DNA from 2 places in the Parageobacillus sp. KH3-4 genome. Region 2 is predicted to be linked to the other one. Evidence: predicted binding sites of a transcription regulator. Region 2 holds the regulator's gene; the other holds the start of a gene.
The links. Region 2 encodes LexA, which represses DNA repair genes until DNA is damaged. Its sites were predicted from a motif close to CGAACATATGTTCG; they were not measured.
Positions count from the first base shown of each region.

Region 1: a site for LexA is predicted at 2,730-2,743, ahead of MWM02_RS09040 (DNA polymerase IV). Genes of this name have one in related genera too.

Region 1 covers NZ_AP025627.1:1,730,551-1,734,767, reverse strand. The annotation lists gene MWM02_RS09050 (DUF3307 domain-containing protein) at 1-337, opposite strand, end outside; gene MWM02_RS09045 (SatD family protein) at 351-1,046, opposite strand; gene MWM02_RS09040 (DNA polymerase IV) at 1,245-2,453, opposite strand; gene MWM02_RS09035 (TetR/AcrR family transcriptional regulator) at 3,396-3,971, opposite strand; gene MWM02_RS09030 (MaoC family dehydratase) at 4,104-4,217, opposite strand, start outside.
Region 2 covers NZ_AP025627.1:2,487,956-2,492,172, forward strand. The annotation lists gene tkt (transketolase) at 1-310, opposite strand, end outside; gene MWM02_RS12550 (DUF896 domain-containing protein) at 457-687, opposite strand; gene MWM02_RS12555 (YneB family resolvase-like protein) at 883-1,524, opposite strand; gene yneA (cell division suppressor protein YneA) at 1,545-1,850, opposite strand; gene lexA (transcriptional repressor LexA) at 2,002-2,625, shown strand; gene glnA (type I glutamate--ammonia ligase) at 2,680-4,014, opposite strand; gene MWM02_RS12575 (MerR family transcriptional regulator) at 4,067-4,217, opposite strand, start outside.

The DNA.
Region 1 (4,217 bases), 760 kb from region 2:
AAATGGTCAAAAAGTGAAGCATTTGGTCAAGAAGAAATAAAAATGCTTGATTGCCTGTTCCTTTCAAGTTATCGTTCAGCTTCATTTTGCCATAGTCAATAAGATAATGACAAATAGAAATAAGCAAAATTGCCTGTCCAGACAATAAAAAAACAGGAAGATGAAAAGAGTTATTCATCGACATCGCTATAAAGCTGGCGATGGCCATCAGAACGATATGAATGGCGACATGTTTACCTAGGAAAAGAATCGGCCTCTCCTTTCTTCCGTTGACGCATCGGTCCGGTTGGAACATAAAATCTCCTAGCAAATGTGCGGCGTAAAAATATATCCACAATGCCAATCGCTCCTTATGCTTTTAAAAGGGTTTGATACAAAAGCAGCAGTTGAGTCAGGCTAGCTTCTGCCATCTTCACTTTTTGATAATCGGCGCGTTTCAGCAAATAACTGACGGTAGAAATAGGCGATTTGTATCCCAAATGGTTGCCGATTTTTTCATATGTCCATTCAGGATATTGTTCCATTAAAGAAATGACTTGCTTTTGCTTATCCGTCCATTTTCGCTTTATTGATAAGATAAATCCTAATAGCGTATTAAGCGGTTCGGAAGGCAGTGGTTCAGATAAAATATAAAAACTTGTTTCTGTTTCTCTTTCGTTCCAAATTTTTATTTTCTCCTTGTTTCCTTTTAAGTGTTTGTCTCGTGCTTCAAATGCATGTAATACCGCGCTTCCATTTATCGCATGGACATCGGTTGTATTCGTCGTTTCTAATTTTCCAACGCCAATCCCTAGGTAAAACGGGCATCGGTGCAAATGAGATTGTTGCACAATATAATCAATAAGCGGGTATGCGCTAGCAAAGTTCGCGATGACCCCAATCAGCTCATCCCCGTTTCGGATCGTAAACGGAACGAGTAAATCGTGATGAAATCGCTTATTGATTGCCTGTTCGCATTCGCTCAGGATATTTAGCAAACGAGTTTTTTCCATCTGTTTCGACTTCTTGACATCGGCGGCAACACAGATAGCTGGTATTGGTTTCATAGCATCCCTCTTTTTTGTTGATGTATATACATCAATATTATCATTGTTGTTAAATAAACATCAACCACACTTTCTAAAAGTATTCTCTCTATGATCAATGAAATATCGGCTTCCGTTTTTGAAACAACGAGGGGCGTAATTGCCTCCGCACTGGCGCTATCCCTATCTTATTCGTTTCTTACATTAACAATCATTTTATCACCGTTTTTGTCTCCGAAAAAGTTCATATCCTTTTTGGATAATACCATCGCCAAATTTTTGCTGAAGGTGCTCAATCGTATTCCATAGCTCTTCCTTTTTGGCCTCCTCTTCAAAGTGAAACAAGTCTAATTGTTTCACTGCCTCCCTTTTATCAAACACGTCGACGGCAGTAATTCCTAACAGCCTTACCGGATTGCCGTTCCAATGACGTTTTAATAAGTAAGCGGCACGCTGAAAGATCTCTTCCGCCTCTTGAACTGGATTTTCCCATGTTTTGCTGCGGGTGATTGTTTGAAAATTGCTGTAGCGGATCATAATTTGGATGGTGGAAGAAACAACATGCTTCTGTTTCATTCGCTTGCTGACGGATTGCGCCAAACCGCGCAACACTTCAAGGAGAACCCGCTCCTCTGTCACATTGCGGGAAAGCGTTGTGGAGTTCCCAATTGATTTCCATTTCTCTCCTGCCTCTGGGTCAACTGGACGGGGATCTATCCCATTCGCTCTCTCTTTTAAGCGAATCCCAGTAATACCAAGTAAATTTTGCAATGTCGCTTTTTCCGCCTTTGCCAATTCGCCGATAGTAAAGATGCCAATGCCATTTAGTTTTTTTGCTGTTTTGTCACCAACACCATGCATCTGCTGAACAGGGAGAGGCCAAAGTATTTTTGGCACATCGCGCTTGCGCAGAACGGTAATGCCTAACGGTTTTTTTATGTCGCTTGCCATTTTTGCCAAAAATTTATTTGGCGCAATGCCAATGCTTACGGGAATATGCAGCGTTTTTAACAATCCTTTTTGGATTTGCTCTGCGATGTCCAACGGTGAACCGCGTGAATAACAATCAGTGATATCTAAATATCCTTCGTCAATTGAGGCAGGCTCCAAAACAGGGGTAAACGTCTTCAAAAATTGAAATACTTTCTCGCTTATATCGCGGTATAAGTGAAAGTCGGGCTTTAATATAACAAGATGCGGGCATCTTTTCTTCGCTTCCCATAACGGCATCGTCGTATAAATGCCAAAGCATTGTTTTGCGATATAGTTTGCCGCTAGCACAACACCTTTGCGTTCTTTCGGGTCTCCCGCTACAACAACCGCTTTTTCTTTTAATGATGGATCTCGCGCGATTTCGCAGCTCGCGAAAAATGAATTACAGTCGACATGTAAAATGACACGACCGTATTTTTGGCGCGTTGCTTCCATGTTGTTTTTCTCCTTTTTTGCACTAATAAAAATTAGAATGTTATGACCGTTCTATCTGAAATGCCGATTTTTTTGCGCATTAAGCCCGGAACGTTGGCATACGGCGCATTATCGCTTTTAGACAGCGCCTACGTATAAATACATACAAATTTTTGCACTTCCGCTTTTTCTAACACCAAAAGAGTTTGCCATATTAGGGATGTTTTTAAAACAGCCAAACAGAGTTTTAGCAGAGAACAAATTTCATAGAGAAATCGTAAAAGGCATTTTAATTATAGCACATATGTTCGTTTGTTTCTATGACAGAGTTTATGTTCCGTTCATTTGGAAGCGGTAAGCTTTAGTTTATTGGTTTTTTCTTTGTTTCCTTTGATTATTTAGAACATAGTTTAAATAAATTAGTTTAATCACTAAAACAGCCTCTCACCGTGCAAAGATAAGAGGCTGTTTTACCGCCTTTCCGTTATGATTAGGCCATTGGCTTAGAATTGTTTCTGCTCCAAACCGAAAAAATATTTTAAAGGTACAGGGCGTTCTCCGGCATATGGAGCAGCCTAGCCGTTTAAATCGAATGACAAGCCAATCTTTATAACCGCCGCCACTCGGGTTTTTTGTCGGCTTTACTAACAAGTATTTCGATAACATTTAACGCAAGGCGACAATCGCGTTGTGCTTGTCCTTTCGTTTGCTGGAAATGCCAATAAATAATTGTCTGGGAGAATAAATAATGGTAGAAAACGGTGGTTAGAAAATTGTGCGCAAGTGTAAAGTCTCGTATTGCCTGCACTTCAGGCCCGCTATATGGCTGCGGTCCTTTAACCGTCTTTCAAGATGGCAACAAATTGTTTTCTAATATGCGTATATTGTCTGTTCAAATCACCTTCGAATATTCGCTTTCCGGGCAGAGAAATCTTTTTTTGCTATTATATATACACCATTTAATTACTTTCCCTCTCGATTTTTTATTCCATTTAAAATCAAATCCACATAGATTTCCGCTAGTTTTTCTTCCGATATTTCTCCATCGGGGTTAAACCAGTAATAGCTCCAGTTTGTAATACCTAAAATTCCAAACGTAACCATGTGGGGAGTATGCGTTTGCTTAAACTCTCCTTCTGCGATTCCTTCTTCAATAAGCTTTTGATAGTTTTCGCGAAACGCCCGTCGCTTTGCCTTGATTTCTTGCAAATGCTCTTCATGTAGATGCCGCATTTCCCGAAAGAAAATGCGCGCACTTTTTCTTCTCGTTCTAATATTATGGATGAGCATATAAACGATTTCATATAACTTTGTCGTGCAATCTTTATTTTCATCTCGCAAAATGCGTTCTTGCTGTTGTAAAAGATCTTCGATATACGTCAAGCAAATATCTCTTAATAGTTCTTCCTTGCTTTTGAAATAATAATAAAATGCGCCTTTGGTAACTCCCATCGCTTCGACGATTTCTTGCACGGACGTTTCTTTAAATCCTTTGCGATCAAATAGTTCAATGCTTGTTTCGATAATTTTTTCCTTCATGTGTCCATTCCTTTCGCCATTTCTTCTCGTTTAATAATTTTTGTTGTCTTCTTAAGCGAGAACTCATGCTGTTCCTCTCTGCTGCTCCTGTATTTTTTTACAAAATTCTCCTCTGTCATTCGGATTCATATTTTAATAGATAGAAAAAACGACTTCTCCTTTTACGACTTCTTTCCCGTTTTGATTGACGGCAGAAACATCGAAACGCAGTTTCTTCTCTTCCTTTTCCTTGACCGTCGCTGTTAA
Region 2 (4,217 bases):
CCGGATGCCCCGGCGTTTTGCTGCCCCATTGACGAAATTGTTTAATATCTTCGATGGAAACGTCGTAACCGCTTAGATGGAGCAAGCTGTATAACAACATCGATCCATGTCCCGCCGATAGCACGAAGCGGTCGCGGTTAAACCATTTCGGATTGCTTGGGTTGTGATTCATAAATTTCGTCCAAAGGGTATACGCCATCGGCGCCGCTCCCATCGGCATTCCCGGATGACCGGATTTTGCTTTCTCGATGGCATCAATCGACAATGTCCGAATCGTCGTAATCGCTAGTTCTTCGATCGTATGCGCCATATCTTTTCATCCTTTCATCAACATAGTGTCAATTCTATCATATAGAAAATAAAAGAAGATGTACAATATTCTTGATCAAATTCTTGATCAAAAATAATAAAAAAGAAAGCATTTCTATTTTAAAATGCTTTCTTTCTCGCATATTATTAATGCAGGCGCCGTTTTCTGCTTTCTTTCAATTTTTGTGGCGTCACGTCGTTGCCGTTTGGATCAATGACGGTGACCGAATGCAACATATCGACCATCGCTTCGCGAAACGCTTGAATATACTCGCGGCGAAGCTGCTGTTGCTCAAGCGTTTCCTCCTTCGTTAAACCAGATGATTTGGCCTTTTTGGCCAGCTCGTTAATTCGCGCCATTTTTTGTTTGGATAACATAGTTCCTCCACCTTATCACTGTATTGCTACTCTCCCATCTTATACAACATCAACGGAAAGCGCAACTATCTTGCTTTCCGCACATTTGCGTTAAAACATGCACCCACGAAATGCGGGAAACAAAGAACACGTTGCGGATAATGGATTTGCCCGGCACCCCTTCGCATAGAATAAAGCAAAGAAAATAGCACGTCCTTAATTGGAATCTATATATTCCCGGTAGCGGCGGTGAACGGTTGCTTTCGAAACGTCGTAGCCAAATCCGCGCAATGTCGCGGCGATTTCTGCAAACGTTAAACCGTTGTGGCGCAGGCGAACGATTTCTTCAACGGGAAGATCCATTTTCTCTCTGCCCGCGTTTCTCCCAACGTGCTTTAAATTTCGTTCAGGGCGGTATCCTTGTTCAATCGCCCGCTGCATTCCACGCTTGATTTTTAAATTATGTATTTTCCGCTGATATTCCTCGACAATGCTAAGAATGTTTAGTACCATCGAATCCGCTTCCGATAGCTGCATTTCACCGTTATGGGTGATCGTATATATTTTCACACCTTCTTTTTGAATGCAGTGAAGAAGCGCAATTCTTGCGTGCCCGCGCCCTAATCTTGTTTCATCTTGAACGAGAAGCGCATCAATTTGCTGCTCTTTTAATGTGGAAAGCAGATCAAACACGCCGTCTCTGTCTACTTCGTAGCCGCTGGCCTGTTCCATAATGACTTTGGTCACCTCAAAGCCATGCTGTTCAGCAAGACGTTCCAGTTCCTCCCGCTGGCGTTCCAGCGATGTTTCCTGTTCTTCTTTATCTGTGCTGACACGACAATAAATAACTGCTTTCACGCAATATCATCCCCACGATTTTATTTGCTGACGACTAACGATTCATCTCCCTTTGATTTTAGCACAGGAATGACAATTTTTTCACCGGCGACAATTTGCTGGCTCGGCAAATGATTGACATCGACGACCCACTCGATAAATTCCGTTGTCGAAAGTTGATGTTGTTCTTCATATTCCTTTGCCAGCTTCCAAAGCGTATCTCCCGACGCAACCGTAATTTCCATATATTTATCTTTTTCAATCGGCTTGTTCGCGTATAAAAACGCCCCAATCACCATAAACAAAAGCGCTGAAAAAATCATGTAATGTGCAAACATACGTTTCATATCGCCCCACCCCTTAAGAATGTTTGTTCGGTTTACCCACATTATAATGAGGAACATTTGTTTGTGTCAATATAATTTTCGAACTTATGTTTGTTTTTTCAAATTCCGCATGCTATAATGTAGGCAAATGATGTGGTAAGAGGTGTATAGGATGACGAAATTATCAAAGCGGCAACAGCAAATTTTGGATTTTATTAAAAAAGAGGTAAAAACAAAAGGCTACCCTCCTTCTGTCCGCGAGATCGGCGAGGCGGTCGGGCTCGCCTCCAGCTCCACCGTACACGGGCACTTAGCACGGCTTGAAAGCAAAGGATATATCCGCCGCGATCCGACAAAACCGCGCGCCATTGAAATATTGGACGCTGATTTCTCAGTGCGAAACGACACAAACGACGTCATTTCAGTGCCGATCATTGGCAAAGTAACAGCTGGCCAACCGATCACGGCCGTCGAAAACATTGAAGACTATTTCCCGCTACCAAAACGGCTCGTTTCATCGGAAGACCATGTTTTTATGCTGGAAGTGATGGGGGACAGCATGATCGAAGCGGGGATCTTAGACGGGGACTACGTAATTGTGCGACAACAGCAATCCGCCGATAATGGAGACATCGTTGTCGCGATGACGGAAGAAAACGAAGCAACGGTAAAGCGGTTTTTTAAAGAGAAAGATCATATTCGCCTACAGCCGGAAAATTCTAATTTAGAGCCGATTATCGTCCGCGATTGTACGATTCTCGGCAAAGTCATCGGCGTCTACCGCGTCATTCATTAAACATTAGCAAACAATAAAGGCTATCTCGCATAAAACGAGATAGCCTTTTGCCTTTTAATAGAGTTCCATATATTGGTCGCGCTCCCATTGATGAACGGCTGTTCGGAACATATCCCATTCGATTTCTTTCGCTTCAACAAAGTGTTCGAACAAGTGCTTTCCGAGCGCTTGAACGATGACCTCGTCCGATTTCAAGTTTTCGAGCGCTTCTGCCAACGTCGCTGGTAAGTCTACGATTCCTTCTTCCAATCGTTCTTCTTTTGTCATCACATAAATATTGCGATCCACCGGAGCCGGAGGAGTTAATTTGTTTTTAATGCCGTCTAGTCCAGCTGCTAGCAATACCGCCATTGCCAAATACGGATTCGCCGATGGATCGACGCTGCGCACTTCAATGCGCGTGCTCATTCCGCGTGAAGCCGGGATACGGATCAGCGGGCTGCGATTGCGAGCAGACCATGCAACATAGCATGGCGCTTCATAGCCAGGCACAAGACGTTTGTATGAGTTCACCGTTGGGTTTGTCACTGCCGTAAAGTTCGGCGCATGTTTCAGCACACCGGCGATGAATTGGCGCGCCGTGTCGCTTAATTGCAAGTCGGCGTTCGGATCGAAAAACGCGTTTTCATTATTTCTGAATAATGATAAGTTACAGTGCATGCCAGACCCATTAATGCCAAAGAGCGGTTTTGGCATAAATGTTGCGTGAAGGCCATGTTTGCGCGCGATCGTTTTGACAACAAGCTTAAACGTTTGAATGTCGTCGCACGCTTTGACCGCATCCGCGTATTTAAAGTCGATTTCGTGCTGGCCAGGCGCTACTTCATGGTGCGAAGCTTCAATTTCAAATCCCATTTCCTCAAGTTCAAGCACGATATCGCGGCGGCAGTTTTCTCCTAAATCAGTAGGCGCCAAGTCAAAATAACCGCCTTGGTCGTTTAATTCAAGAGTAGGGCGCCCATTTTCATCGAGTTTAAACAGGAAGAATTCCGGTTCCGCGCCTAGATTGAAAGCGGTAAATCCGAGCGCTTCCATCTCTTTTAGCATCCGCTTCAAGTTATAGCGAGGGCATCCTTCAAACGGAGTGCCATCAGCATTATAAATGTCGCAAATAAAGCGCGCTACTTTTCCTTTTTCCGCCGTCCATGGGAAAATAACGAACGTATCTAAGTCAGGATATAAGTACATGTCCGACTCTTCAATACGGACAAATCCTTCAATCGACGAACCGTCAAACATAATTTTGTTGTTTAACGCTTTTTCCAGCTGGCTGATTGGGATTTCCACGTTTTTAATGGTGCCAAGAATATCAGTAAATTGCAGACGGATATACTTGACGTTTTCTTCCTTGACGATGCGCATAATGTCTTCTCTCGTGTACTTTGCCATTTATTAACTCCTCCCCGGCTCCCAATTTTAATTTTCATTAAAGAAATTTATTTTAGTGAAAGAAGCGAGCGAGATCTCCTTGGCGAAGTGATGCACGATGGAAACGCCCCGCCTGCATTAGCTCCGTTCGCAAAATTTCGCGCAATTCCTCATCGGATAAGCTTTGTTTCACGACTTTTTCGGCCTTTTCCCCTTGCTTTTCA